Regions from separate parts of the Kosakonia sp. MUSA4 genome, predicted to be linked through region 2. Evidence: predicted binding sites of a transcription regulator. Region 2 holds the regulator's gene; each other region holds the start of a gene.
The links. The regulator PurR, encoded in region 2, represses purine synthesis genes. The targets are predictions, from matches to a motif close to CANGCAAACGTTTGCNTG.
Positions count from the first base shown of each region.

Region 1: the regulator PurR is predicted to act here: its motif matches at 2,290-2,307, upstream of C0557_RS25340 (NCS2 family protein).
Region 3: the regulator PurR is predicted to act here: its motif matches at 2,380-2,397, upstream of C0557_RS25765 (NCS2 family permease).

Region 1 is NZ_CP025697.1:5,335,044-5,345,129, forward strand. It holds gene trmH (tRNA (guanosine(18)-2'-O)-methyltransferase TrmH) at 1-149, shown strand, start outside; gene recG (ATP-dependent DNA helicase RecG) at 153-2,234, shown strand; gene C0557_RS25340 (NCS2 family protein) at 2,359-3,744, shown strand; gene C0557_RS25345 (AsmA family protein) at 3,865-5,592, shown strand; gene yicI (alpha-xylosidase) at 5,780-8,098, opposite strand; gene C0557_RS25355 (glycoside-pentoside-hexuronide family transporter) at 8,109-9,500, opposite strand; tRNA gene C0557_RS25360 (tRNA-Sec) at 9,790-9,884, shown strand; gene C0557_RS25365 (type II restriction endonuclease) at 10,068-10,086, shown strand, end outside.
Region 2 is NZ_CP025697.1:2,168,199-2,178,284, forward strand. It holds tRNA gene C0557_RS10320 (tRNA-Val) at 1-10, opposite strand, end outside; tRNA gene C0557_RS10325 (tRNA-Val) at 21-97, opposite strand; gene mdtK (MdtK family multidrug efflux MATE transporter) at 249-1,622, opposite strand; gene C0557_RS10335 (riboflavin synthase subunit alpha) at 1,935-2,570, shown strand; gene cfa (cyclopropane fatty acyl phospholipid synthase) at 2,601-3,749, opposite strand; gene punC (purine nucleoside transporter PunC) at 4,048-5,247, opposite strand; gene punR (DNA-binding transcriptional activator PunR) at 5,358-6,269, shown strand; gene purR (HTH-type transcriptional repressor PurR) at 6,289-7,314, opposite strand; gene C0557_RS10360 (YnhF family membrane protein) at 7,614-7,703, shown strand; gene C0557_RS10365 (MFS transporter) at 7,870-9,039, shown strand; gene sodB (superoxide dismutase [Fe]) at 9,087-9,668, opposite strand; gene C0557_RS10375 (C40 family peptidase) at 9,792-10,086, opposite strand, start outside.
Region 3 is NZ_CP025697.1:5,421,735-5,431,820, forward strand. It holds gene C0557_RS25755 (4'-phosphopantetheinyl transferase superfamily protein) at 1-318, shown strand, start outside; gene C0557_RS25760 (NADPH-dependent FMN reductase) at 339-905, shown strand; gene C0557_RS25765 (NCS2 family permease) at 942-2,279, opposite strand; gene yieH (6-phosphogluconate phosphatase) at 2,446-3,111, shown strand; gene cbrC (PF03691 family colicin E2 tolerance protein CbrC) at 3,138-3,725, shown strand; gene C0557_RS25780 (ADP-ribosylglycohydrolase family protein) at 3,753-4,649, shown strand; gene phoU (phosphate signaling complex protein PhoU) at 4,694-5,419, opposite strand; gene pstB (phosphate ABC transporter ATP-binding protein PstB) at 5,489-6,262, opposite strand; gene pstA (phosphate ABC transporter permease PstA) at 6,308-7,198, opposite strand; gene pstC (phosphate ABC transporter permease PstC) at 7,198-8,157, opposite strand; gene pstS (phosphate ABC transporter substrate-binding protein PstS) at 8,281-9,321, opposite strand; gene glmS (glutamine--fructose-6-phosphate transaminase (isomerizing)) at 9,626-10,086, opposite strand, start outside.

The DNA.
Region 1 (10,086 bases), 2.6 Mb from region 2:
AAGAGCAGCAGCGCCTGCTGTTCGAAGGGGGTTACCCGGTGCTGGCGAAAGTCGCGAAACGCAAAGGGCTGCCTTACCCGCACGTCAATTCGGAAGGCCAAATTGAAGCCGAGCCCGCGTGGTGGGCCACTATGCAGGCGGCGGGATAACCGATGAAAGGTAAGCTGCTCGACGCGGTGCCCTTAAGTTCGCTGACCGGCGTCGGCGCGGCGCAGAGCAGCAAACTGGCGAAAATCGGTCTGCACACCGTGCAGGATTTGCTGCTTCACCTGCCGCTTCGTTACGAAGATCGCACCCAGCTTTACCCCATTGCCGACCTGCTGCCGGGCATCTACGCCACGGTGGAAGGCGAAGTGCTGAACTGCAATATCACTTTCGGTGGTCGCCGGATGATGACCTGCCAGATCAGCGACGGTTCCGGCATCCTCACCATGCGCTTTTTCAACTTCAACGCGGCGATGAAAAACAGCCTCGCCACGGGCCGCCGCGTGCTGGCCTACGGCGAAGCAAAGCGCGGGAAGTATGGTGCGGAGATGATCCACCCGGAATACCGCGTGCAGGGCGATCTCAGCACTCCCGAATTACAGGAAACGCTTACGCCGGTTTATCCCACCACCGAAGGGATTAAGCAGGCGACATTGCGCAAACTGACCGACCAGGCGCTGGAACTGCTGGCGACCTGCGCCATCAGCGAACTGCTGCCGCCTGAGCTGGCACAGGGCATGATGAGCCTGCCGGAAGCGCTGCACACGCTGCATCGCCCGCCGCCGTCATTGCAACTGGCCGAACTTGAAGCGGGTACGCATCCAGCGCAGCGTCGTTTGATCCTTGAAGAATTACTGGCGCATAACCTGAGTATGCTGGCGCTGCGCGCCGGGGCTCAGCGCTATCATGCGCAGCCGCTCGTTGCCAAAGATGAACTGAAACAAGGCCTGCTGGCGTCGCTACCGTTTAAACCAACCGGCGCACAGGCGCGGGTTGTGGCGGAAATCGAGCGCGATATGGCGCTGGATATCCCGATGATGCGCCTGGTTCAGGGCGATGTCGGCTCCGGTAAAACGCTGGTTGCCGCACTGGCCGCGTTACGGGCGATCGCCAACGGTAAACAGGTGGCGATGATGGCACCGACCGAACTGCTGGCTGAGCAGCACGCCAACAATTTCCGCAACTGGTTTGCGCCGCTCGGTATCGAAGTGGGCTGGCTGGCGGGAAAACAAAAAGGGAAGGCGCGCCAGGCACAGCAGGATGCCATCGCTAATGGCGAAGTGCAGATGGTGGTCGGCACACACGCTATTTTCCAGGAGCAGGTGCAGTTTAACGGCCTCGCGCTGGTGATTATCGATGAGCAACACCGCTTTGGTGTCCACCAGCGTCTGGCGCTGTGGGAGAAAGGCCAGCAGCAGGGCTTCCACCCGCACCAGTTAATCATGACGGCCACCCCGATTCCGCGCACGCTGGCGATGACCGCCTACGCCGATCTCGATACGTCGGTTATCGACGAACTACCGCCGGGCCGCACACCGGTAACTACCGTCGCCATCCCGGATACGCGCCGCAACGATATTATCGATCGCGTGCGCAACGCCTGCATCGACGAAGGCCGTCAGGCATACTGGGTGTGTACGCTGATTGAAGAGTCCGATCTTCTGGAAGCACAGGCGGCGGAAGCCACCTGGGAAGAGCTGAAGCTCGCACTGCCAGAGCTGAATGTCGGGCTGGTGCATGGCCGCATGAAGCCAGCGGAGAAGCAGGCAGTCATGCAAGCCTTCAAACAGGGCGAGCTGCATCTGCTGGTCGCCACCACGGTCATTGAAGTCGGCGTGGATGTGCCCAACGCCAGCCTGATGATTATCGAAAACCCGGAACGGCTAGGCCTTGCGCAACTCCACCAGCTCCGCGGGCGCGTTGGACGCGGCGCAGTGGCCTCACACTGCGTTTTGCTCTACAAATCCCCGCTCTCAAAAACAGCGCAAAAACGCTTACAGGTGCTGCGCGACAGCAACGACGGTTTTGTCATTGCGCAAAAGGATCTGGAAATTCGCGGCCCCGGCGAACTGCTCGGAACCCGCCAGACCGGCAATGCGGAATTCAAAGTCGCCGACCTGCTGCGCGACCAGGCGATGATCCCGGAAGTTCAGCGCGTCGCCCGCCATATTCACGAGCGTTATCCGCAGCTTGCAGCAGCATTAATCGAACGCTGGATGCCGGAAACAGAACGCTACTCCAACGCCTGAGTTTCAGGACCTTAGCCGGTAGAAAGAACATCCCTTCGAAAAGTGTGTTTTTAACATAGCAACCGTTTGCTTTTACCAAACAGTCCGATAAAATCAGCGCTTTTCCATCAGGGGATTGTCTGAGATGTCCTTAAACACCATCGAGTCCGAAAATGCGCAACCGGTTGCGCAGACTCAACCCAGCGAGCTGATCTATCGCCTTGAAGACCGCCCGCCGCTGCCGCAAACCCTGTTTGCCGCGCTGCAACACCTGCTGGCGATGTTTGTTGGCGTGATTACGCCCGCGCTGCTGATCTGCCAGGCGTTGGGGCTACCGGCTCAGGACACTCAGCACATCATCAGCATGTCGCTGTTCGCCTCCGGCGTCGCTTCCATCATCCAGATTAAAGCCTGGGGCCCGGTGGGTTCCGGTCTGCTGTCGATCCAGGGCACCAGCTTCAACTTCGTTGCGCCGTTGATTATGGGCGGCACGGCGCTGAAAACCGGTGGTGCGGATGTACCAACCATGATGGCTGCGCTGTTCGGCACCCTGATGCTGGCAAGCTGTACCGAAATGGTTATCTCGCGCATTCTGCCGCTGGCACGCCGCATTATTACCCCGCTGGTCTCCGGCGTAGTGGTGATGATTATCGGCCTGTCGCTGATCCAGGTTGGTCTGACTTCCGTCGGCGGCGGCTTTGCCGCGATGGGCAATCACACCTTCGGCGCGCCGAAAAACCTGCTGCTGGCGGGCGTGGTGCTGGCGATCATTATTCTGCTCAACCGTCAGCGTAACCCGTACCTGCGTATTGCTTCGCTGGTGATTGCCATGGCGGTCGGTTATGTGCTGGCGCTGTTTATGGGCATGCTGCCGGAATATAGCGCGCCAGCGAACGCCTTTATGGTGCCAACGCCGCTCTATTACGGCCTGAGCATTGACTGGAATCTGCTGCTACCGCTGATGCTGGTGTTTATGATCACCTCGCTGGAAACCATCGGTGACATCACCGCCACCTCTGACGTTTCCGAGCAGCCCGTCGCCGGGCCGCTGTACATGAAGCGCCTGAAAGGCGGCGTGCTGGCGAACGGCATCAACTCGTTTGTTTCGGCGGTGTTCAACACTTTCCCGAACTCCTGCTTTGGCCAGAACAACGGCGTTATTCAGCTGACCGGCGTCGCCAGCCGCTATATCGGTTTCTTCGTGGCGCTGATGCTGGTTGTGCTGGGTCTGTTCCCGGCGGTCAGCGCTTTCGTTCAGCAGTTACCTGAGCCGGTACTCGGCGGCGCAACGCTGGTGATGTTCGGTACGATTGCCGCTTCCGGCGTGCGTATCGTCTCCCGCGAGCCGCTGAACCGCCGCGCGATTATGATTATCGCGCTGTCGCTGGCCGTGGGCCTTGGCGTTTCCCAGCAGCCGCAGATCCTGCAATTCGCGCCGGACTGGCTGAAAAACCTGCTCTCCTCCGGTATCGCCGCTGGCGGTATCACCGCAATTGTATTGAATCTGATTTTTCCGCCAGAGAAAAATTGATCGCGCCACGGCAGCCGGGCTTACCGGCTGCCGCAGTCATCTCCTTTCATCATTCCGCCCTTGAGCATTGCGCATAAATCGTGCATAACTGCCTGATTGACACTTCGGGGATGGAAGATCATGAAATTTCTTGGAAAGCTGCTGTTCGTTGTCGTTATCGTCCTGCTACTGGCGATAGTGGCCGCTTATTTTCTGCTGCAAACCCGTTGGGGTGCGACACAGGTCAGCAACTGGGTAAATAACAACAGCGACTATCACCTCACTTTTGATGCGATAGAACATCGCTTCTCCTCGCCTTCCCATGTGTTACTGAAAAACGTCAATTTCGGCCGCAAAGGCAACCCGGCGACGCTGGTCGCTAAAACGGTGGATATTGGCCTGAGCAGCCGCCAGTTGACCGATCCGCTGCACGCCGACACCATTTTATTGCAGGATGGCACGCTCAATTTCTCCCCGTCTGCTGCGCCGCTTCCCTTCCAGGCCGATCGCCTGCAACTCAATAATATGGCGTTCAATAGCCCGACCACTGGCTGGGATCTGAGTGCGCAACGGGTGATGGGTGGCGTCTCGCCTTGGCAGCCGGTGGCCGGCAATGTGCTGGGCAGTAAAACGCAAATCCAGATGAGCGCCGGTTCGCTGACGTTAAACGGCGTTCCGGCCAGCAACGTGCTTATTCAGGGCAGTATCGACAAAGATGTTGTTACCCTGACGACTATCGGTGCGGATATGGCGCGCGGCTCCCTGACCGGCGATGCGAAACGCACTGCTGATGGCGGCTGGGTGGTGAATAACCTGCGCCTGAACGATATTCGCCTGCAAAGCGATAAAACCCTGCTCGATTTCTTCAATCCGCTGACCACGCTGCCGTCATTACAGATTGGCCGTGTCGATGTGACGGACGCTCGTTTACAGGGGCCGGGCTGGGCGGTTACCGACCTCGATCTGAGCCTGAGCAATTTGACGCTGATTAAAGGCGACTGGCAAAGCGACGACGGAAGGCTGTCGATGAACGCCAGCGAGTTTATTTACGGCTCGCTGCACCTGTTCGACCCGATCCTGAATGCCAACTTTTCTCCGCAGGGAATTGCGCTACAGCAATTCACCTCGCGCTGGGAAAACGGCATGGTGCGCACCTCCGGCAACTGGTATCGCACGGGCCATGCGCTGGTGCTCGACGACGCCGCGTTCGCCGGGCTGGAGTACACGCTGCCGGAAAACTGGAAGCAACTGTGGATGGACGATCTGCCGTCGTGGCTGAACACGGTAACGCTGAAGAAATTCAGCGCCAGCCGCAACCTGGTGATTGATATCGATCCGACGTTCCCGTGGCAACTCACCGCGCTGGATGGTTATGGCGACAACCTGCAACTGGTGCGCGAAGGGAAATGGGGCGTCTGGGGCGGTAGCGCAAAACTGAATGCCGCTGCAGCAACATTCAACCGCGTGGACGTGCGCCGCCCGTCGCTGGCGCTGAATGCCAACGGCAACATGGTCAATATTACCGAGCTGAGCGCCTTCACCGACAAAGGGTTGCTGGAGGCTAAAGCTGTGGTTTCACAAACGCCGGATCGCAGCGTTAATGTCAGCCTGAACGGACGCGGCGTACCGCTGAATGTGCTCCAGGAGTGGGGCTGGCCAGCGTTACCGATTAGCGGCGATGGCAACCTGCAGCTGACCGCCAGCGGCAGCGTGCGCGCCGATGCACCGCTGAAGCCCAGCGTCAACGGCGAGTTATCTGCGGTGAACGTACAGAAACAGCAGGTAAAACAGAGCATGCATGGTGGCGTGGTATCGGGCGGAGTGGTTGCACCTCCGGCAGAGCCTGCACCGACACAGCCCGCGCCCTGACATCTGATATTGCCGGATGGCGCTAACGCTTATCCGGCCCGACAAATACCGGCATTATCTACGGGGGACTGTAGGCCGGGTAAACGCAGTGCCACCCGGCGACAACCCATTCTCAGCACTCCAGGCCCGGCCAGCAACAGCATTCCCTCCGGGAATCACAGGCCGGGCTGCCATCCGGCAACGTCCTTCAAAGCGTAATACGCACTTCACTACCCTGCGGCGTAATCACCACACCCAGCTCGCTGCCGGACTGCGTTGCGCCCTGTACACCGGCAATCTGCGCGATATTGCGCAGGCACAGCGTCCAGTTACGCCCTGCACCGTCAGCCTGCACCGTAATCACGCCATTTGCCCGTTTCGCCCGCAGACGGAAGATCACCGCGCCGCTGGCATCCGGTACTTCGCACAACGCTTCACACCCGTCATCCAGCGCAAAAAGCTGGAATGCCGTGCCCTCATGCCAGGCATAATCCGGGCGTTGATCGTTACTGCCCAGCGCCAGCAGCGTGTTGTCGCGCACGTAAACCGGCAGGCTCATAAAGTTGTGGCGCTGTTTATGCCAGCGGCTGCCGATCTGTACGTCGTTGTGCCACAGGTGCGTCCAGCGTCCTTCCGGCAGATAAAACTGCACATCGCCCGCTTCGCTGAACACCGGCGCAACCAGCAGCGCATCGCCGAGCATATACTGCCTGTCGAGATAGTCGCAGGCTGGATCGTCCGGGAAGGCCAGCATCATGGCGCGCATCATCGGCACGCCGGATTCATGCGCCTGCGCAGCCTGGCGATAAAGGTACGGCATCAAGCGACATTTCAACTGTGTAAAGTGGCGAACCACATCGCAGGACTCTTCATCGTACGCCCACGGCACGCGGTAGGATTTACTGCCGTGCAGGCGGCTGTGGCTGGAGAACAGCCCGAACGCGCACCAGCGTTTGTAGACATGCGCAGGCGCGGTATTTTCGAAGCCGCCGATATCGTGGCTCCAGAAACCAAAGCCAGAAAGGCCGATGGATAACCCGCCGCGCAGGCTTTCAGCCATCGATTCGTAGTTGGCGTAGCAGTCGCCGCCCCAGTGAACCGGGAACTGTTGCGCGCCCACGGAAGCCGAACGGGCAAACAGCACCGCATCCTGCTCGCCAACCGTCTCTTTCAGCACGTTCCACACCAGTTCGTTGTAGATGTACGCATAATGGTTGTGCATCTTCTGCGGGCACGCGCCGTTATGCCACGCCACATCGGTCGGGATGCGTTCGCCAAAGTCGGTTTTGAAGCAATCCACGCCCATCGCCACCAGGCCTTTGAGCTTATCGGTATACCACTGGCAGGCTTCCGGGTTGGTAAAATCATAAATCGCCAGCCCCGGCTGCCATTTGTCCCACTGCCACAGCGAGCCATCCGGGCGTTTCAGCAGGTAGCCCTTCTCTTTCAGTTCGCGGAAAACGGGCGATTTCTGCCCGATGTAGGGGTTGATCCAGACACAGATTTTCAGCCCGCGCGCTTTCAGCCGCTTCATCATGCCAGCCGGATCCGGGAAGGTCAGCGGGTCCCATTCGAAATCGCACCACTGGAAGGCCTTCATCCAGAAGCAGTCGAAGTGGAACACATGCAGCGGCAACTGGCGTTCGGCCATGCCATCGATAAAACTGTTCACCGTCGTTTCATCGTAGTTGGTGGTGAACGAAGTGGTCAGCCACAGGCCGAATGACCACGCGGGCGGCAGCGCCGGGCGGCCGGTGAAGCGGGTATAGCGATCCAGCACCGCCTGCGGCGTCGGCCCGTCGATAACGAAATACTCCAGATGCTCGCCTTCAACGCTGAACTGCACTTTGGAGACCTTCTCCGAACCGATTTCAAACTCCACGGCTTCCGGGTGATTAACCAGCACGCCGTAACCGCGATTGGTCAGGTAGAAGGGGATATTTTTGTACGACTGCTCGGTGCTGGTGCCGCCATCGCGGTTCCAGGTTTCCACCGCCTGGCCGTTGCGCACCAGCGCGGTAAAGCGCTCGCCAAGGCCATACACCGTTTCGCCCACGCCGAGATCCAGCCGCTCGAACAGGTAGTTGCGCCCGCGGTTGCCATCCTGCACGTAGCCGTTGTTTTTCAACTGGCTGCCGGTAATACGCTCGCCGTCGCGCAGAAAATCGATCGCCCAGTTGTCGCCTTTTCCCACGCGAACGCTAAGCGAACCGCTTTGCAACTCGGCAAATTCGTCGGTGTTGTGCATTTCCACGTGAACATTTTGCGCAACGTTAAGCGGGAAATGCGGGCCGTTATCCAGCGCGCCCTGAAAATGCTCAATGCGCACACCGATAATCCCTTCCTGCGGCGAGAAAAAGCGCAGCGTAAACAAAGGGGTATCCAGTTGCCAGGTGCGCTCACGCACGTCGCGCGGGGCGGCATAGACCACCATCTCATTGCCCTGCTGTTCAACCTCAAAGACCTGAACCGGCTGGATTAACGTCAACCCCGGCTGGATAAGCCAGTTGCCATCACTAATTTTCATCTGTCACTCCTTACAGTAATTCTTCCCGGGTAGAAACATGATCAAGCCCCTGTTCACCGCGGTGCTCGCCACGCGCCAGTTGCGCCATGATCGATTTCAGGAACGGGGTTTTCAGCGTGTAAAAACGTTTGGCGATAATGGCGCTGAGCAGGTAGCAGAGCGCCGGAACCAGCGTGAACAGGGCAATAATGATGCTAATGGTCGTGCTGTTCTGGCTGTGAGCCGCGGCATCGTAACCGCCACCGGCCAGCGCCCAGCCAATCAACGCGCCGCCAAGGGCAAGGCCGAGTTTCAGCACAAACAGCGTACCGGCAAAACTGATGCCAGTAAGGCGCTTACCGTTGCACCATTCGCCGTAATCGACGGTATCGGACATCATCACCCACTGGATTGGCGTCACCAGTTGGTGCAGCACACCGATAACAAAGATAAAGATGAACATGGTAACGCTGGCCTGGATCGGCACGAAGAACATGGCGATGCTCAGCACGGTGAGCGCGGCGTTAGTCCACCAGAAAATGGTGACTTTGCATTTCCAGTCGGTCAGCGGTTTCGCCAGCGCGCTGCCAATCAGGTTGCCGACGCAATAGGTGGTGAGGAACGCGGTAAAGATGGCGGCATCGCCCATGATCCAGGTGACGTAATACATCATCGCGCCGCCGCGCACGCAGACGGCGAGGATATTGAGGATGGTCAGCACGCCGACGATGCGCCACTGGTCGTTCTGCCAGATATCACGCAGATCTTCACGCATTGAGGTGGTGCTCGGCGGTGCCTGGATACGCTCTTTGGTGGTGAAGAAGCAGAATGCCAGCATCATAAAGGCGACCACCGAGAGCACCGCAATCCCGCCCTGGAAACCGGCAACTTTGTCTTCGCCACCAATTAATTTCACCAGCGGCATCATCAGCACCGTGGAGAGCATGCCGCCTGCGGTGGCGAGCACGAAGCGCCAGGATTGTAGCGAGATGCGCTGTGTCGGGTCATTAGTGATAACGCCGCCGAGCGCGCAATAAGGAATATTGACCACGGTGTAAAGCAGGGTGAGTAACGTATAAGTTACAGCGGCATAAATCATTTTACCGCTCGTGCTGAGATCCGGCGTGCTGTAGGCCAGCACGCAGACCACGCCAAACGGCAGCGCGCCGAAGATAATCCACGGGCGGAATTTCCCCCAGCGGCTGCGCGTGCGGTCGGCAAGCAGCCCCATGCACGGGTCGGAAATGGCGTCTAACGCACGCGCCAGCAGGAACATGGTGCCGACAAACCCGGCGGGAATACCGAAAATATCGGTATAGAAAAACATCATGTACAACATCACGTTATCGAAGACGATATGGCTGGCGGCATCGCCCATCCCGTAGCCAATTTTTTCTTTCACGGAAATAATCTGACTGTCCATTTTTGTTTCCTTTACGCGTGAAAAGTGCACAGAGAGCGGTTTCACACGTTGTAAACGATTGGTTTTCAGCCGGGTATTGCGATTTCTTGTTATCAAATTACGTTTATTCTTTTCTGTGATCGCTCCCCCTTTCAGTGGAGCGAAGCGGCTAAGCGATGGAAAAGATAAGGATTTATCTTAAACGACCGATTTTACTGGCCGCACAATGAGAAAAATTCTGATGAGGGTATGTGGTAAATGACTGAAAGTAGCTATAATGCGCCCCGCCTCCATGTAGCAATGCAGGCGCGGAAGATCGTCATCTCCGGTGAGGTGGCTGGACTTCAAATCCAGTTGGGGCCGCCAGCGGTCCCGGGCAGGTTCGACTCCTGTGATCTTCCGCCAAAGTTGAATAACGCTTCATTCATACTAATAATTTATTTAATTCTCATTAATCATTCCTTCAATTTATTTATTATAAAAATATAGATAAATTTTTGTGAAATTGATCAAAACATCAGCAACGCAAGTAATTTCACAACTCTTCTTGTTGGTAAGTTATACATTCACTCTAACAAGGTTGAATATATGACTACGACCATTCGTT
Region 2 (10,086 bases):
CTACGGACGCACTGAGAGAATGGTGCGTTCAATTGGACTCGAACCAACGACCCCCACCATGTCAAGGTGGTGCTCTAACCAACTGAGCTATGAACGCAGTGTTGTGGTTGACAACGGGGACGAATATTAGCGGCAGCCCGGAGATGTGGCAAGGGGAAAATGGCAAATTTCTTCCTGAATTCACGCGATTGCGGAACAACTAACCAAAACGCCGGGAAAGTAGCCGCCATCCGGCGGCTACTGGCCTGTTAATGCGCAGCGCGCTGCAAAATCCGGGCGGAAGGCTGGCGTTGCAGGAAGCGCATCCGCAGCATCATCAAAATTGCCGCAGACGTCAGGCCGATGATAAAGCCCATCCAGAAACCGGCTGGCCCCATTCTCGGCACCACTAAATCGGTCAGCGCCAGGATGTAGCCGGCAGGAAGCCCCAGCACCCAGTAGGCGGTAAAGGTGATAAAGAAGATGGAACGCGTATCCTTATAGCCGCGCAGCACGCCGCTGCCAATGACCTGAATTGAATCGGAAATCTGATAAATCGCCGCCAGCAACATCAGGTGCGACGCCAGCGCCACGACTTGCGGGTTATCGTTATAGAGCAGGGCAATCTGCTCGCGCAGCAGCACGGTGAAAATCGCCGTGACCACCGCCATGCAGACGCCGACCATCAACCCGGTGCGCGCCGCGATTTGGGCATCAATGGTTGATCCCTGACCCAGACGGAAACCGACGCGGATGGTCACTGCCGCGCCAAGCGACATCGGCAGCACGAACATCAGCGAACTAAAGTTGAGGGCGATCTGGTGCCCGGCGACATCGACAATCCCCAGCGGCGACACCAGCAGTGCGACCACCGCAAACAGCGTGACTTCAAAAAACAGCGCCAGCGCAATCGGCAGGCCGAGTTGCGTCAGACGTTTTAGTACGTCCATATCCGGTTTCGCAAAACGCTGGTTCTGCTGAATATCGCGCATGACGCGGGCGCGTTTCACCCAGATGCGCATACAGATAAACATCACCCAGTACACCGAGGCGGTAGCTACGCCGCAACCGACGCCGCCCAGTTCCGGCATACCAAAATGGCCGTAGATAAAGATGTAATTCACCGGGATATTGACCAGCAGGCCGAGAAAACCCATCACCATGCCGGGTTTGGTGCGGGCAAGGCCTTCGCACTGGTTACGCAGCACCTGGAAGAAGAGATAACCGGGCACGCCCCACAGCAGCGCGCGCAGGTAACCCACGGCTTTGTTGGCTAACTGCGGGTCGATGTTGTGCATCGCGCGAATGATATGACCGGCATTCCACAGCACCACCATCACCAGAATGGAGACGGTGCCAGCCAGCCAGAACCCCTGACCGATTTGATGTGCGATGCGATCGCGGCGTCCTGAACCGTTAAGTTGCGCAATCACCGGCGTCAGCGCCAGCAGCAGGCCATGTCCAAACAGGATCGCCGGCAGCCAGATTGAGGTACCAATGGCGACGGCAGCCATGTCCGTGGCACTGTAGCCACCCGCCATCACCGTATCAACGAAGCCCATAGAGGTCTGGGCCACCTGCGCGAAAATAACCGGCACGGCAAGTGCCAGTAACTGACGCGCTTCTGCTACATACTTCTGCACGTGAACACCTTTATATTGTTGTTATTAGAAAGAATGGAACGGCTTATCAGGAAGGAGTTTTCCTTGTGCTAACAAGAATGCCGCAGTGTGAAAGATGCGGCATCTGTATAAATCTTACCTGCTATGGCCCCTTTTTTCCATGTTGACCATACAGCAAAATTATTACCGCGCCGGGAGCGGGGCGCTTATCTTATCACCGGCCTGGCGGGAAAAGCAGCGGCGGGGTGAATGAGACTGGCACGGGCTATTTTCACCTGTTATTGTGCGTAAAGAACACGGCTGAGCCGTAAGAATGGAACAGGAGTGGTAAGTATGTTTACGGGTATTGTACAGGGTACGGCAAAACTGGTTTCGATTGAGGATAAACCGAATTTCCGCACCCACGTTGTTGAGCTTCCTGAAACGATGCTGGAGGGAATTGAGACCGGTGCTTCCATTGCCAACAATGGTTGTTGTCTGACCGTGACGGCCATTAATGGCAGCCATATTAGTTTCGATCTGATGAAAGAGACGCTGCGTATTACCAATCTCGGTGAGCTCAATATTGGTGATAGGGTAAACGTTGAGCGCGCGGCAAAATTCAGCGATGAAATTGGCGGCCATTTAATGTCCGGCCATATTATGACGACCGCTGAAATCGTTAAAATTCTCACCTCCGAGAATAACCGCCAGATCTGGTTTAAAGTCCAGGATCCGGCCTTAATGAAATATATCCTCTATAAAGGATTTATCGGTATTGACGGTATTAGCCTGACAGTCGGCGAAGTGACAAGCAGCCGTTTCTGCGTGCATCTGATCCCGGAAACGCTGCAACGCACCACCCTTGGCGAGAAAAAACTGGGTCACCGCGTCAATATTGAGATTGACCCGCAAACGCAGGCCGTGGTCGATACCGTTGAGCGCGTGCTGGCGGCAAAAGAAGCCGCTGTCATCAGCAGCGAAGAGTAAAGAAAACCCCGGCTTGCCGGGGTTTTTGTTTTAGCGCGGAACGCGCAGGCCGTGTTCGATACCGCGGCTGAAGACCACCTGCCACAGTTGAATATCACGCGCGCGGAAAGCGCCTGCACAGGCATTCAGATAGTAGCTGAACATCCGTTTAAAGCGTTCAGAGTAGTTGTCGGCAATTTCCGGCCAGGCGGCAAGAAAACGTTCATACCAGGCCATCAGCGTGCGATCGTAATCGGCGCCGAAGTTGTGCCAGTCTTCCATCACGAAATGCGATTCACTGGCGTTGGCAATCTGGCGGACGGAAGGCAGGCAACCGTTCGGGAAGATATAGCGGTTGATCCAGGGATCAACGCTGAGATCGGTGCGTTTTGAACCGATAGTGTGCAGCAGGAAAATTCCGTCTGGTTTAAGGTTGCGATCCACCACGCTGAAATAGGTCGCGTAATTTTTCGGCCCCACATGTTCAAACATCCCGACGGAGACAATGCGGTCAAATTGCTCATTCAGATCGCGATAATCCTGCAGGCGAATATCGACATCCAGCCCTTCACAACGCTGTTGCGCCATTTTTTGCTGTTCCGCCGAGATCGTTACGCCGACCACGCTGACGCCGTAATTCTGCGCCATAAATTGTGCCAGCCCGCCCCAGCCGCAGCCGATATCCAGCACGCGCATCCCGGATTTCAGCTTCAGTTTTTCACTGATAAGCTTTAATTTCGCCCGTTGTGCGTCGTCGAGATTTTCTGCGTCTTTCCAGTAGGCGCAAGAGTATTGCATCTGCGGATCCAGCATGCGGGTAAACAGATCATTACCAAGGTCGTAATGCTCTTTACCGACAATCCAGGCCCGTTTTTTACTTTGCAGATTAAATAATCTTGCTCCGGCAATGCGGAGTGTGTCTTTGAAATTGTGCGGAAGCTGTTTTTCCAGTCCGGCGCGCAACACTTTGGTGAAGAAAATATCCAGACGATCGCATTCCCACCAACCGTCCATATAACTTTCACCTAGCCCGAGCGAACCTTCCTGTAAAACACGTTTAAAAAAATCCGGGTTTTTCACCTGGATATCTGAAGCGGCGGGACCGTTGACGCGGATACCTGCGCGGCTCAGTAATTCGTTTGCTATACGGAACCAATTATCATCCCGTACGCCAACTTCTTCTATACACGATGAACTCATAACTTCTCCATCACTCGCAGTGATCTGAACCTTCAAACAGCGTAGTCGCTTTTTCGGGCTTGTGAGAAATCTCACGGTTTTCGCCGTGAGGCTGATATCCGACGTAGAACAGAGGAAGGGAGATGACCCTTGCCGAAAGGCCTTCCCTGGAATGACGGGCACAATCCGGTGCCCGTTACTACATAATATTTATCGTATTTATTAAAAACCGAAAATCAGTATAGGCCTCAATATCAGGTGATTCAACTTAAAGCTGTTAGCAAGCTAATCACTTCACTATCGATAGTCGTTAACACAATCATCCGTGCGAAGAGGAGGGGACAGCCTCATCTTCTACCATTTCGGTATTACGCTGGTGTTGCTGGCGATAGCCAAACGCCGCCAGCAGCACCATCGCCACCATCACGCTAGTGGTGGTGAACAGCGGCGTGGCAATCAGCCCTGAAACCACCAGGCTTGCCAGGAAACACAACCCGAGTTGCAACGTATTTTGCAGCGCGGCTGCGCGACCAGTCGCCTGGGGAAACGGGCGTAACGCCTGTGCCACCACAACAGGATAGATGGCGCCGTTGGCCATAGCCATAAAACAGAACGGGATCAGCAGTGCGGTCAATGATGCCTGTGGCAGCAAACCCACGATCCAGGTGGTAATCACGCTTAGCCCAAAGGCGCTCAGCAGCCACGGAAGCAGGCGGGAACCCTGCCATTTTTGCAATGCGGCGCGGCAACCATAACCGCCAATCAGGAAGGCAATGGTCTGCGGTACGTAACTCAGACCAATCACTGACGGACCATAACCCATCTCGTGCAAAATAAACGGCGAACCGGTCAACCAGGCAAAAAAACTGGCCGAGCAGGCGGCGTAGATGATGACATTGCCGCGATACGCTTTATTGCGCAACAGATCGAAAAAGGTCAGCGGCTGTTCATGCAGCGCAGCGGGCTGTGCAGGCGTTTTCAACCGCCAGGCGGGCACCATCAGCACCAGGGTTATTGCCAGCAGCGTGGCAAAAATCGCCTGCCAGGAGAAGTGCTCCAGCATCCACGCACCCAGCAGAGGGGCAAGTGCAGGCGTCAGGCCCACCAGCGGCATAATGGTCGCGAAGATACGATTAACGCGGTGTGCCGGATAGTTGTCAGTGACCAGCGCCTGCCAGCTGACGGTAGCGGCACAAACGCCGATCGCCTGTACGAAACGCAGCGCCAGTAACAGGCTGGCGTCCCGTACCCACAATGTTCCCAGACAGCCAAGTGCGAAAATGGTCAGCCCGCTCAACAGAATAGGTCTGCGGCCATAGCGATCCGACAATGGCCCCCACACCAGTTGTGCGACAGCAAAGCCTGCCAGGAACAAACTGAGCGTGGCGCTAACGATGGCCGGAGAGGTTTGCAAATCTTGTTGTATCGCGCTAAACGCGGGCAGGTACATGTCGGTGGCTAAAAAGCCCAGCACGCTTAATCCCGCGAGCCAGACTAAAAATCCTTTGCCAGGTTGCATTCGAGTTCTCACCTTGTTGCTTCTTCAGGGCTGTCGAGTGTAAGGAGTGCTTTCCTGCTTGTGAAACGCTAATATTTGCGCAGTGATTTCAAAATTTTTGCAGGCAGATTATGTGGTCAGAATATTCACTGGAAGTGGTAGATGCTGTTGCGCGCAACGGTAGTTTCAGCGGTGCCGCCCAGGAGCTGCACCGTGTACCTTCAGCAGTGAGCTATACCGTGCGCCAACTCGAAGAGTGGCTGGCGGTTCCGTTATTCGAACGCCGTCATCGCGATGTGGAGCTAACACCCGCCGGAAGCTGGTTTTTAAAAGAGGGGCGATCTGTTATCAAAAAAATGCAGATCACCCGCCAACAGTGTCAACAGATCGCTAACGGCTGGCGCGGCCAGCTGGCGATTGCCGTGGATAACATTGTGAAACCGGCGCGAACACGGCAACTGATCGTCGATTTCTACCGACATTTTAACGATGTCGAGTTACAGGTTTACCAGGAGGTGTTCAACGGTGTCTGGGATGCGCTGGCAGATGGACGCGTTGAGGTGGCGATTGGCGCGACCCAGGCGATCCCGGTCGGTGGACGCTACGCGTTTCGTGATATGGGCATGCTGAGCTGGAAATGCGTGGTTTCCAGCCGCCATCCACTGGCATCAATGCCCGGCCCGCTAAGCGATGAAACGTTGCGCAACTGGCCTTCGTTGATTCAGGAAGATACGTCGCGCTCGTTGCCTAAACGCATTACCTGGCTGCTGGATAACCAGAAGCGGGTCATCGTGCCGGACTGGTCCGCTTCCGAAGCCTGCCTTTCTGCCGGGCTGTGCGTGGGGATGGTGCCCGCGCATTTCGCCCGTCCACGGCTGGACAGCGGCGACTGGGTGGCGCTGGAACTGGAGAACCCTTTTCCGGATGCGGCCTGCTGCCTGACATGGCAACAAAACGACGCATCACCGGCGTTGAGCTGGCTGCTGGAGTATCTGGGGGACAGTGAGACGCTGAACAGCGAATGGTTGCGGGAGCCGGAGTAACGGCCCCCGCGGGATGTGATTAACGGCGGTAGTCGCGGAACGGGCCATCCGCCACCGAGCGGCGTTCGATCAGGCGCGGATGAACTTCAATGGATTGCGACTCTTCGCGTTTGTTGACGATACGATCGAGCAACATGGTAAACGCTGTTTCACCCAGCGAATCTTTCGGCTGATGGATGGTGGTCAGCGCGGGCGTAAAGTAGCGGGAATTGCGCACATTGTCATAGCCGATCAGCGAAATGTCCTGGGGAACGCGCAGCCCCATCTCATCTGCCGCGCAGAGCGCGCCCATCGCCATAATATCGCCGCCGCAGAACACGGCAGTGGGGCGGTGTGACTGGTTGAGGATCTGCTGCATCGCCCGGTAACCCGATTCCGGTTCAAAGTCGCCCTGTACGATCCAGTTTTCCGGTACGGTGATGATCGCTTCTTCCATCGCCTTCATAAAACCAGCGAGGCGGCCAGCGCCGGTGTTGCGCTCCAGCGGGCCTGGAATGACGCCGATATCGCGATGCCCGCGCTCAATCAGATAGCGGCCGGCCATATAGCCGCCTTCAAAAGCGTTATCAATGACCGAGTCGGTAAAATCGGCTTTCGCCTCGCCCCAGTCCATCACCACCATCGGGATATTACGGTACTCTTCCAGCATGCTCAGCAGCGATTCCGGGTATTCGGAGCACATCACCAGCAGGCCATCGACACGTTTTTGCGCCATCATCGACAGGTAGGCGCGCTGTTTCTCAAGGTTGTTCCAGGCGTTGCCAAGGATCAAGGTGTAGCCTTTCTGGAAGCATTTTTTCTCTACAGCTTCGATGATCTCGGCAAAATAGGCGGCTTCGCTGCTGGTGGCCAGCAAACCGATCGATTTAGTGTGATTGACTTTCAGGCTACGCGCCACGGCGCTGGGGGAGTAATGCAACTCTTTGATCGCTGCCCATACGGCGTTGCGGGTCTCTTCAGCGACGAAGCGCGTTTTGTTGATTACATGTGATACGGTTGTAGTGGAAACGTTTGCTCGTTTCGCGACGTCTTTAATCGTTGCCATCAGAAATCACTCCAGACCATATCATAAGCTCCTGATAATACTTAAGGTAAACGTTTGCCTTCAATCACCCTGAACCCCAGCAAAGTGAGTGCGGTACGCCGGGAAAAAGACACTAAACGTCAGGAGGGGAGTCAATGGCCGGTACGCTAATAAATTTAGCGTCGAATTTTGTCTTATCTTGAGCAAAAGGGGAAGCGCTAAAACATATCTCCCGCTAATTCCTGCAAGATTTTTATGATTATCTGTGCAAAAATGCGCAAACTCACTTTTTGTGGGGAAATGAAAATGGAGAAAAATTGATGAGCACCGATCTGAAGTATTCTTTGGTCACTACTGTCATTGTTCTGAGCCTGATTGTTTTCGGTGGGCTGACCGCCGCGCTGCATTGATCTGACACGAGGGAGAGCCTTCTCCCTCGGCTTTTCCCCCGCCATTGTTATCACTTCTGCAATAATCTTTTGTCATCCTGCTAACTTCTGTTTTTTGTGATTCATGTCATACTTTTGACTTCTGCGACAGTGTCCCCAACCGACACGGCTTTTTCGGAGTCAAACGATGAAAATTAATTTCCCTCTGCTTGCCCTGGCGATTGGCGCCTTTGGGATAGGTACAACGGAGTTCTCCCCGATGGGGTTGCTGCCCGTTATTGCCCGTGGCGTCGATGTTTCCATTCCGGCGGCGGGAATGCTGATTAGCGCTTATGCGATTGGCGTGATGGTGGGGGCGCCGCTAATGACGCTGCTGCTGTCACACCGTGGCAGACGTAACGCGCTGATCTTCCTGATGGCGATCTTTACACTGGGCAACGTGCTGTCGGCAATCGCGCCGGACTACACCACCTTAATGCTGGCGCGCATCGTCACCAGCCTCAACCACGGCGCCTTCTTTGGCCTGGGGTCGGTTGTTGCGGCAAGCGTGGTGGCAAAAGAGAAACAAGCCAGCGCCGTCGCGACCATGTTTATGGGGCTGACCATCGCCAATATTGGCGGCGTGCCTGCTGCAACCTGGCTGGGTGAAACCATCGGCTGGCGTATGTCATTTATGGCGACCGCCGGGCTGGGACTGGTTGCCATGCTGAGCCTCTACTTTTCACTGCCTGGCGGCGGAGCGGGCGAACGCCCGGATGTACGCAAAGAGTTGTCTGTGCTGGTTCGTCCACAGGTGCTGTCAGCACTGCTGACGACGGTGCTCGGCGCAGGCGCGATGTTCACACTTTATACCTATATTTCGCCGGTGCTGCGTACCATTACTGATGCTACGCCGGTATTTGTTACCGGGATGTTGGTGCTGATTGGCGTCGGTTTCTCGATTGGTAACTACCTTGGCGGCAAGCTGGCGGATCGTTCGGTAACCGGTACGCTGAAAGGCTTTCTTATCCTGTTGATTGCCATCATGCTGGCCATTCCGTTCCTGGCCCGTAGCGAAGTGGGCGCGGCTATCAGTATGGTGGTCTGGGGCGCTGCGACCTTTGCCGTGGTTCCGCCGCTGCAAATGCGTGTAATGCGCGTCGCACATGAAGCGCCGGGGCTCTCTTCTTCAGTGAACATTGGTGCCTTTAACCTCGGCAACGCACTCGGTGCGGCTGCGGGCGGCGCGGTAATTTCCGGTGGTCTGGGTTATGATTTTGTCCCGGTGATGGGGGCGATTATTGCAGGGCTTGGGCTGATGGTGGTGCTGTTTTCCGGGCGATCACAGCCGGAACGAGCCTGTGCGGCGGTTGAGTAAAAAAGAGGAGGGGCAATGCCCCTCCTTTGTTTTATGCAGCGAATGTTTTATGCGGCGAAATTCTTCGCCACGAAGGTCCAGTTGACCAGCGCCCAGAAGTGCTCAAGGTAGTTCGGACGGGCGTTGCGGTAGTCAATGTAATAAGCATGTTCCCAGACATCGACAGTCAGCAGCGGTGTCGCATCCGTCGTCAGCGGTGTTCCCGCATTGGACGTTGAGACAATCGCCAACCCGCCATCCGCTTTTTTCACCAGCCATGTCCAGCCTGAACCAAAGTTTTTCACTGCGGCATCGGTAAACTGCGCTTTGAACTCCGCAAAGCTGCCAAATGCTTTAGCAATCGCAGCGGCCAGTTCGCCACTCGGCTCACCGCCAGCGTGCGGCGCGAGGCAATTCCAGTAGAAGGTGTGGTTCCAGACCTGCGCGGCGTTATTGAATACGCCGCCTTCGCTGTGCTTAACGATCTCTTCCAGCGTTTTGCCTTCGAAGGCGGTGCCTTTGATCAGATTGTTGAGGTTAGTGACATAAGTCTGATGGTGCTTACCATAGTGATACTCCAGCGTTTCGGCTGAGATATGCGGCATCAGGGCGTCTTTTGCATACGGTAATGCAGGTAATTCGAACGACATTGCTACTCTCCTTCATTATTTTAATACACCCAATAACCCTACTGAGTGTGCGGCTTAGAGTAACAAATCGCGGGGATGGGAAAAAGAGAACATCGCCTGTCGCAGTGACGACAGGCGATGGGATCAACGAATGGTTTTCGGCGTAACGACGCGGCGAGCGCCGACGTAATGGCGCTGCCAGTAGTCTTCGCTAAGGGAAGTAACCTGAATATCCTGGCCGCTGCGCGGAGACTGGATAAACTTGCCGTTGCCAACGTACACGCCAACGTGATCGGCGGTACCGCGACCCTGCGTGCGGAAGAATACCAGGTCGCCGCTTTCCAGCTCCGCCACATTCACCGGCGAAGCATCACGCAGGTGATACATTTCGTTGGCGGTGCGCGGAATGCGGAATTTCACCAAATCCTTATAGGCGTAA
Region 3 (10,086 bases), 2.5 Mb from region 2:
CTTGTCACGCTGCGCCAGAGCGCAATGAAATTGATTCATCAAATGCACGACGATCAAGGCCTGCTGCAACTATTGCCAGGCTCAGGACGTCTGCGTCTGACGCCGCTAACGCGGGTTGAAGTGATGTGTGACGCAGAAGATGTGCTGATCTGGTCTGTCGCGGTATCACCTGCCATCGAAAGCCTGAAAATATGGGAATTCGATAGCCGTACAGGCTGGCGTTATCTCTCCGATGTGCAAACGCGCGCCAACGATCCTGCCTCCCGGTTAATGCGTTTCACCAGCTTGCCCGCCGAAAAAGCCCTGATCCTTAATTGATCCCATAATGAGGAGTCATCATGTCCGTTGAACTCAAGGTTGTGACCCTGCTCGGTAGCCTGCGTAAAGGCTCTTTTAATGCCATGGTCGCGCGCACATTGCCTAAGCTTGCGCCAGCGGGCATGGATATCACGCCGCTGCCTTCGATTGCTAATATCCCGCTGTACGATGCCGATATTCAGCAAGAAGAAGGTTTCCCGGAAAGTGTACAGGAGCTTGCCGAACACATCCGTGCGGCTGACGGCGTAGTGATTGTGACGCCGGAGTATAACTACTCGGTGCCGGGAGGCCTGAAGAATGCAATTGACTGGCTGTCTCGCTTGCCAGAGCAGCCGCTGGCGGGTAAGCCGGTGCTGATTCAGACCAGCTCAATGGGCGCGATTGGCGGCGCGCGTTGCCAGTATCATCTGCGTCAGATCCTGGTGTTCCTGGATGCGATGGTCATGAACAAACCGGAATTTATGGGCGGGGTGATTCAAAGCAAGGTGGATCAGCAGACGGGGGAAGTGGTCGATCAAAGCACGCTTGACCATCTGACTGGCCAGCTTACGGCTTTCGGCGAGTATATTCAGCGCGTTAAGCCGTAATGGAAACCCCTCCCGCAGCGCGAGAGGGGAAAAGCATTAATGCGCGTCGATAAAGACGATTTTCAGCAGGAACAGCACCGCAACCACAATCACGCACGGGCTGAGATCGCGCAGGCGGCCAGTACCGATTTTCATCACGCAGTAAGAGATAAAGCCCAGCGCGATACCTTCAGTAATCGAGAAGCTGAACGGCATCATCACCGCAGTGATAAACGCCGGTACGGCTTCTGTCAGATCATGCCACTTCACACGCGCAAGGCTGGACGTCATCAGCACGCCCACATAGATCAGCGCACCCGCAGCAGCATAGCCCGGCACCATACCCGCTAACGGCGACAGGAAAATCACCAGCAGGAACAGCAGGCCAACCACTACCGCCGTCAGACCGGTACGGCCGCCGACAGAAACACCAGAAGAAGACTCGATATACGCGGTAACAGAAGAGGTGCCGATAAAAGCGCCAGTTACCGAAGAGACGCTGTCGACAAACAGCGCCTGCTTCATGCGCGGGAACTTACCACTTTCATCCACCAGCCCGGCTTTATCGGTCACGCCGATCAGCGTACCGGAGGAGTCAAACAGGTTCACCAGCATAAACGAGAAGATCACACCCGCCAGGCCAATATTAAAGGAACCGGCCAGATCCACATTACCGACAACGCTTGTCACGCTCGGCGGCGCAGAAACAATACCGTGATACTGCACATCGCCCAGCAGCCAGCCCAGCAGTGTGGTGACAACAATCGACACCAGCACAGCGGCGTGAATGTTGCGCGACGCCAGAATAACGATGATAAAGAAACCAAGAACGCCCAGCAGAACGCTGTGGGAAGTCAGGTTACCGATACTCACCAGCGTCTCTTTGTTCGGCACGATTACGCCAGCGTTTTTCAGCCCCATCATGCCAATAAATAGCCCGATACCGCTGGTGATACCCACGCGCAGACTGACCGGAATATTGGCGATCATCCAGTAACGAACGCGGAACAATGTCAGCAGCAGCAGACCTACCGCGCCCCAGAAGATTGCGCCCATACCGATCTGCCAGGAAAGCCCCATGGCACCAACCACCACAAACGCAAAGAAGGCGTTCAGACCCATTGCCGGCGCTAGCGCAACCGGCAGGTTAGCTACCAGCCCCATCAGGATGCTGCCGAACGCAGCAATCAGGCAGGTGGTCACAAATACTGCGCTGGTATCCATCCCGGCGACGCCCAGAATCTGGGGGTTAACAAAAACGATATACACCATCGTCAAAAACGTCGTGAAACCGGCGATCACTTCGGTGCGTGCCGATGTGCCGTGCTCGCGTAATTTAAACACGCGGTCAAGCAACCCCTGGCCCGAAGCCTGGGTAGTGTGTTGTTGGCTCATTATCAATTTCCGGAATAGGAGGGAAAATTCGTCGCTATCCTATACCAAAATGAGACAATATTGACGGTTATCACATACTTTTTTTCATTGAATTTGCTTATACGGCAACGATTGCGTTTCGCTATCTGCGTTAAGTAAACGTTAAACTCGCAATACAGGAAATGGCATGTCCCACATTGATGCAATCTTTTTCGACTGTGACGGCACCCTGGTCGATAGTGAAGTTATTTGTTCCCGCGCCTATGTGCATATGTTTCAGGCTTTTGGCATCACGCTGGATCTGGAAGAGGTCTTTAAACGCTTTAAGGGCATGAAGTTATATGAAATTATTGATGTCATCGCCGGGGAGCGCGGTGTAAGCCTGGCGAAAGAGGAGCTTGAGCCCATTTATCGTGCGGAAGTGGCGCGCCTGTTCGACAGCGAACTGGAAGTGATTGCCGGTGCGAACGCATTGCTGGACGCAGTGAGTGTACCGATGTGTGTGGTGTCGAATGGCCCGGTCAGCAAAATGCAACACTCATTGGGCAAATTAGGCATGCTACATCACTTTCCTGAAAAACTGTTTAGCGGTTATGACATCCAACGCTGGAAGCCCGATCCGGCGTTAATGTACCATGCAGCCAGAGCGCTGAATGTTGATCCTGTAAACTGTATTCTGGTGGATGACTCTTCCGCTGGAGCACAATCAGGAATCGCGGCAGGGATGGAAGTGTATTACTTCTGCGCCGATCCGCATAATAAACCCATTGATCACCCTAAAGTGACGACGTTCACTGATTTAGCGCAGCTGCCGGAACTCTGGCGTGCGCGTGGGTGGCATGTTACGCGTTAATCTAAACCAGTAAACAGGATGTTTTTATGGCTCAGACAAACCGTTCTCTCCCGGTATTTAAGTACCACCCTCAGCCCCTGGACACGGGCGTCTTTTCACAAAGAAAAACCGTGACTTGCGCCTGCTGTGAACAGCTAACGGACGTGTATTACACCAACCCGTTTTACACCACAGCGGATGTCGATACCCTTTGCCCGTGGTGCATCGCGGATGGCTCTGCCGCGCAAAAATTTGGCGGTAGCTTTCACGATAAGTCCAGCATCGAAGGTGTCGACAGCCTGTTCGATGACGAGGGTGAATTTACCGGTTTCAAAAATCCGTGGTCGGAAGCAAGCCTGCAGGAACTAACACAGAGAACACCGGGATATTGTGGCTGGCAGCAGGAGTACTGGCTGGCGCACTGTAATGATTTCTGCGCGTTTATCGGCTACGTCGGCTGGCAAGATATTGCCGACAAACTCGATCAGTTCGTGGATATTCAGGCCGATTGCGATGCCTTCGGCATGGATTACGAGAAATTACCGGAACACCTGCTTGACGGCGGCGACTGCCAGGGATATCTCTTTCGCTGCTTGCACTGTGGCAAATTACGGTTATGGGCGGATTTTTCCTGAGCAGTTCCACGGAATAAGGAACAACAGATGTCGGAATTACTCGAACGTTATCAGGGCTGTCTGCTCGGTCTGGCCACCGGTGATGCCGTCGGTACGGCGGTGGAATTCAGCGCAAAAGATTCCTTTCCGCCCATCACTGACATGGTGGGAGGCGGGCCGTTTCATTTGCAAGCGGGGCAATGGACAGACGACACTTCTATGGCGTTATGCCTTGCGGAAAGTCTGATCGCTCGCCAGGGATTTGACGCAAAAGATCAGATGAACCGGTATATGAACTGGTGGCAATGGGGTTATTTAAGCGCCACCGGCCACTGTTTTGATATTGGTACGACGGTCGCAGGCGCATTGCAAAAATATGCGAATGACGGCGATCCGTTTGCCGGTTCCAGCCATCCCAAAACGGCAGGAAACGGTTCGTTAATGCGCCTTGCGCCGGTGGTGCTGTGGTATTTCCCCGATGAGTTACTGGCGCTGGAGTATGCCGAAGCCTCATCGCGAACCACGCATGCAGCACCGGAAGCGCTCGCCTGCTGTCGCCTGTTTGCGCAAATACTGATGAACTCCCTGAGCGGTAAAAGTAAGCGGGAAACGCTGACAGCTATCCCGCAGCTACCGGAACAGGAGAATCTGCGTCGCATAGCTGAAGGGCGCTACCTGAAGAAAACGCGTGCGGAGATCTTCGGTACTGGTTACTGCGTGCAGAGTCTGGAAGCGGCGTTATGGTGCTTTGCGCAGGGTAAAAACTTTAAAGAGACTATCCTGCTGGCCACCAATCTCGGTGACGACGCGGACACCACCGCCGCTATCGCCGGGCAACTGGCTGGCGCATATTACGGTGTTAACGGAATCCCGCAGCAGTGGCAGGAAAAACTGTGGCAGTACGGGGATATTGATACGCTGGCGAGAAAGTTACTGGCGAAATAACCCTGCAACAAAAACCCCCTCACAGCGAGGGGGTTATCGTCATATCACTCTTTAACATCTTTTCCGGCGAGCAGTTTATCCAGCTCATCGCCGCCAACATGACGGAAATCTTGTCCCTTCACGAAGTAGAAGATGTATTCGCAGATATTCTGGCAGCGGTCACCGATACGTTCGATAGAGCGGGCGCAGAACAGGGCGGTCAGAACGCTCGGAATGGTGCGGGAATCTTCCATCATGTAAGTCATTAGCTGACGTACGATGCCTTCGTATTCCTGATCCACTTTTTTATCTTCGCGATAGATTCGCACCGCTTCGTCCAGATCCATGCGCGCGAAAGCATCCAGCACATCATGCAGCATCTGCACGGTATGACGGCCCAATGATTCCAGGCTCACCAGCAGCGGCTGGTGCTGCTGAGAGAACTTCTCCAGCGCGGTACGGCAAATTTTGTCTGCCACATCACCAATACGTTCCAGCTCGGCAATGGTTTTGATGATCGCCATCACCAGACGCAAATCGCTCGCCGTTGGCTGGCGTTTTGCAATGATGCGCACGCAGGCTTCATCGATGGCGACTTCCATCATATTGACCTGTTTGTCGCCTTCAACAACGCGCCTGGCCAGCTCGCTGTCCTGATTGTGCATGGCGGTGATCGCATCAGAAAGCTGCTGCTCCACCATCCCACCCATGGTCATTACCTGAGTGCGGATACTTTCCAGCTCAGCGTTGAACTGCCCGGAAATATGTTTGTTAAGGTTGAGATTGTCCATGGTGCACTCCAAATGCCCGACAGATTTCACGTGGTAATAAGGTCGCTTATACCCTCAGGGTGCAGCAAATCAACCATAGCGCCCGGTAATATAATCTTCCGTTTGCTTCTTCTTCGGCTTCGTGAACAGATCATCTGTGTTGCTGAACTCAATCAACTCACCGAGATACATAAACGCCGTGTGATCGGAACAACGTGCAGCCTGCTGCATGTTGTGCGTCACGATAACCACGGTGTAATCCTGTTTCAGCTCCGTGATCAGCTCTTCGATACGACCGGTAGAGATCGGGTCAAGGGCTGAGCAGGGTTCATCGAGCAGCAGAACTTCCGGGCGAATCGCGATACCACGGGCGATGCACAGACGCTGCTGCTGGCCACCGGAGAGAGAGTACCCGCTCTGGTGCAGTTTATCCTTGGTTTCGTTCCATAATGCGGCCTTGGTCAAAGCCCACTGTACACGCTCGTCCATATCCGGACGCGACAGCTTCTCAAACAGGCGCACGCCAAAGGCGATGTTGTCGTAAATCGACATCGGAAACGGCGTCGGTTTCTGGAATACCATCCCCACTTTCGCGCGCAGCAGCGCGATATCCTGCGTATTGGTAAGAATGTTGTCGCCATCCAGCAGGATTTCGCCTTCGGCGCGCTGCTCAGGGTAAAGCTCAAACATTTTGTTAAACGTACGCAGCAGCGTGGATTTACCGCAGCCTGACGGCCCGATAAACGCCGTCACCTGATTTTTGGCAATATCCAGGCTGATGTTTTTCAGTGCATGGAATTTGCCGTAATAGAAGTTCAAATCACGAACCTGAATTTTGCCCGGCGTCATATCAACCATACTCATTATCTCTTTCCTCAACTCGACGCCGCTTTCGCCGCGTCGCAAAAATTAACCGTGTTTACCCTTGGCAAAAATGACGCGCGCCAGAATATTCAACAGCAGTACGCAGAGCGTGATAATCAGCACCCCAGCCCAGGCCAGTTGCTGCCATTCGGCAAACGGGCTCATGGCGAATTTGAAAATGGTCACCGGCAGGTTAGCGATAGGCTGCATCATATCGGTGCTCCAGAACTGGTTAGAGAGCGCGGTAAACAGCAGCGGCGCCGTTTCCCCTGCGATACGCGCCACGGCCAGCAGCACCCCGGTCATAATCCCGGAAACAGATGCTTTCAGCGTAATAGAAGAAATCATCTTCCACTTCGGTGTACCCAGCGCATAAGCCGCTTCACGCAGGCTGTCCGGCACCAGTTTCAGCATGTTTTCCGTGGTACGAATAACAATTGGCACCTGCAACAGCGCCAGCGCAATCACACCCGCCCAACCGGAGAAGTGCTGCATCTGCGCGACAACAATGGTATAGACGAACAGACCAACCACAATCGACGGTGCGGAAAGCAAAATGTCGTTGATAAAACGGATCACTTCGGCCAGCAGCGATTTCCGGCCATACTCCGCCAGGTAAATCCCCGCCATGATGCCGAGCGGCGTACCGACCACGGTCGACCACAGGATCAACAGGCCACTACCTGCCAGGGCATTCGCCAGACCACCACCTGCCGTGTTGGGCGGCGGCGTCATTTCAGTAAACATCGCCAGCGACATACCGTCAAAGCCGCGTGTTACGGTAGACAGCAGGATCCAGACCAGCCAGAAAAGACCGAACGCCATGGTCGCCATCGACAATGTCAGAGCGATGCGGTTTTTCAGACGGCGCTTAGCCTGCATTTTACGGCGCGATTCAGCCAGCTTTGCGATGCTTTGCATTTCGAGCGTAGCCATCAGCGTGCCCCCTCGTTTTTCGCCAGGCGCATGATCATAAACTTAGAGATAGCCAGGACGATAAAGGTGATCACAAACAGAATCAGACCCAACTCCATCAATGCTGCAACATGCAGACCGGATTCCGCTTCTGCAAATTCGTTCGCCAGCGCAGAGGTGATACTGTTACCCGGCATAAACAGCGAAGCGCTGTCGAGTTGGTAGGTGTTACCGATGATAAAGGTCACCGCCATGGTTTCACCCAGCGCGCGCCCCAGCCCCAACATCACGCCGCCAATCACCCCGTTTTTGGTAAATGGCAGCACAATGCGCCAGATAACTTCCCAGGTGGTGCAGCCAATGCCGTAGGCCGACTCTTTCATCATCACCGGCGTTTGTTCGAATACATCGCGCATTACCGCCGCAATGTAAGGAATAATCATAATGGCGAGAATAACCCCGGCCGCCAGGATCCCAATCCCAAATGCCGGACCAGAGAACAGTGCGCCAACAAACGGGATGTTAGAAAGCACGTTGCCCACCGGTTCCTGAAAGTAAGTTGCGAACAGCGGAGCAAAAATAAACAGCCCCCACATGCCGTACACGATACTTGGAATGGCAGCCAGTAATTCAATGGCGATACCCAGTGGACGCTTCAGCCAGTTCGGCGACAGCTCCGTCAGAAACAGCGCAATACCGAAACTCACCGGAACGGCGATCAGCAGAGCGATGACAGAGGTAACGATCGTTCCGTAAATGGGCACCAGCGCACCGTAAATATCATTGGGCGCATCCCACTCTTTGGTCCACAGGAATGAAAAACCAAACTTCTGAATGCTTGGCCATGAGGAGAAAATCAGCGACACGATGATGCCACTCAACAGCAATAGCACAATCAGCGCAGCCAGTCTTACCAGCGCGCTGAAAATCATGTCACCTTTTTTACCCGGAGGATTAAATGCCGGCTTGGTTGCAGCCATAAATTACTCTTCAGTTTAACGTCTTACGAATTTGCCCGGTGATGCTTACGCGGCCAGGCCTACAGAGGATCTGTAAGGCGGATGGTGTAAGCGCCATCCGCCATGTTCTAAAAAAACCAGCTGTTAGTACAGTGCTTTACCGCTGCTGTCTTTCACATTGGTTTTCCATGCAGCACGAACTTGTTCAACTACGCTATCCGGCAGGGTTGCGTAATCAAGGTCGTTAGCCTGTTTGCCGCCTTTTTTGTAGGCCCAGTCAAAGAATTTCAGGACTTCAGCACCTTGCTCCGGCTTAGCCTGCTCTTTGTGGAGCAGGATAAAGGTGGTTGAGGTGATCGGCCATACGTCAGCACCTTTCTGGTTGGTCAGGTCCTGCGCGAAGGATTTGCTCCAGTCGATATTTTTAGCCGCATTGGAGAAGCTCTGTTCAGTCGGGCTTACAGCTTTACCATCCGCAGACAGTAGCTTGGTGTAGGTCAGGTTGTTCTGCTTAGCGTAAGCATATTCAACATAACCGATTGAACCCGGCAGACGCTGAACAAATGCCGCGATACCGTCGTTACCTTTACCGCCCAGACCGGTCGGCCAGTTAACGGTAGAGCCAGAACCGACTTTCGATTTCCACTCTTCGTTTGCTTTCGCCAGATAGTTGGTGAAGACAAATGAGGTACCGGAACCGTCAGCACGACGAACGACGGCGATGTTCTGCGAAGGCAGTTTCAGGCCTGGGTTGAGTTTAGCGATCGCTGCGTCATCCCATTTTTTGATATTACCCAGGTAGATGTCACCCAGGGTTTTACCGTCCAGCACCAGCTCACCGGATTTGATGCCCGGGACGTTGATAGCCAGCACGATACCGCCGATTACGGTCGGAAACTGGAACAGGCCTTCCTGCGCCAGTTTATCGTCAGACAGAGGGGCATCAGATGCACCGAAATCCACAGTTTTAGCAGTAATTTGTTTTACGCCACCAGAAGAACCAATACCCTGGTAGTTGATCTTGTTACCTGTTTCTTTCTGGTAAGTATCAGCCCACTTGGCATACACCGGCGCCGGAAAAGTTGCGCCCGCACCAGTCAGGCTGGCTGCTGCATTAACAGCAAAAGCACTCAGAGAAAAGGTCGCGGCGACAACAGTTGCGACAGTGGTACGCATAACGTTCATAATGTCTCCTGCAAGGATCGTAAATCGTTGTTTAGTGGCTACGACGAGCAAAATAGGACACTTTGATGACAGTTATATGCAATCATTGTTACTGTTTGATGACAGCGGGAAAATATTGTTATCGCATGAGATAAAACAGATAGAAATCAAATTATTAGTAAAAAACATCACAGTAAGATTTCAGTCATATTTTATTTTTGTGACAATGAAAAAGTAGTTGAAAAGAACGAGAATTCACAAAATAAAGTCAAAAAAAAGAGGTTGCCCGCAGGCAACCTCTTTCGCATTTTATGGCAGTAAATGTTTACTCTACGGTTACTGATTTCGCCAGGTTACGCGGCTGGTCAACGTCGGTGCCTTTAATCAGTGCAACGTGATAGGCCAGCAATTGCAGCGGCACGGTATAGAAAATCGGCGCAATCACCTCTTCGACGTGCGGCATATCAATAATGTGCATATTGTCGTTGCTGGTGAAACCCGCAGCCTGATCGGCGAACACATACAGTACGCCGCCACGGGCGCGCACTTCTTCGATGTTGGATTTCAGTTTTTCCAGCAGTTCGTTGTTAGGCGCAACAACAATCACCGGCATATCCGCATCAATCAGCGCCAGCGGGCCATGCTTCAGCTCGCCTGCCGCATAGGCTTCGGCGTGAATGTAGGAGATCTCTTTCAGTTTCAGCGCGCCTTCCAGCGCGATCGGATACTGATCGCCACGCCCCAGGAACAGCGCATGGTGCTTGTCGGAGAAATCCTCAGCCAGCG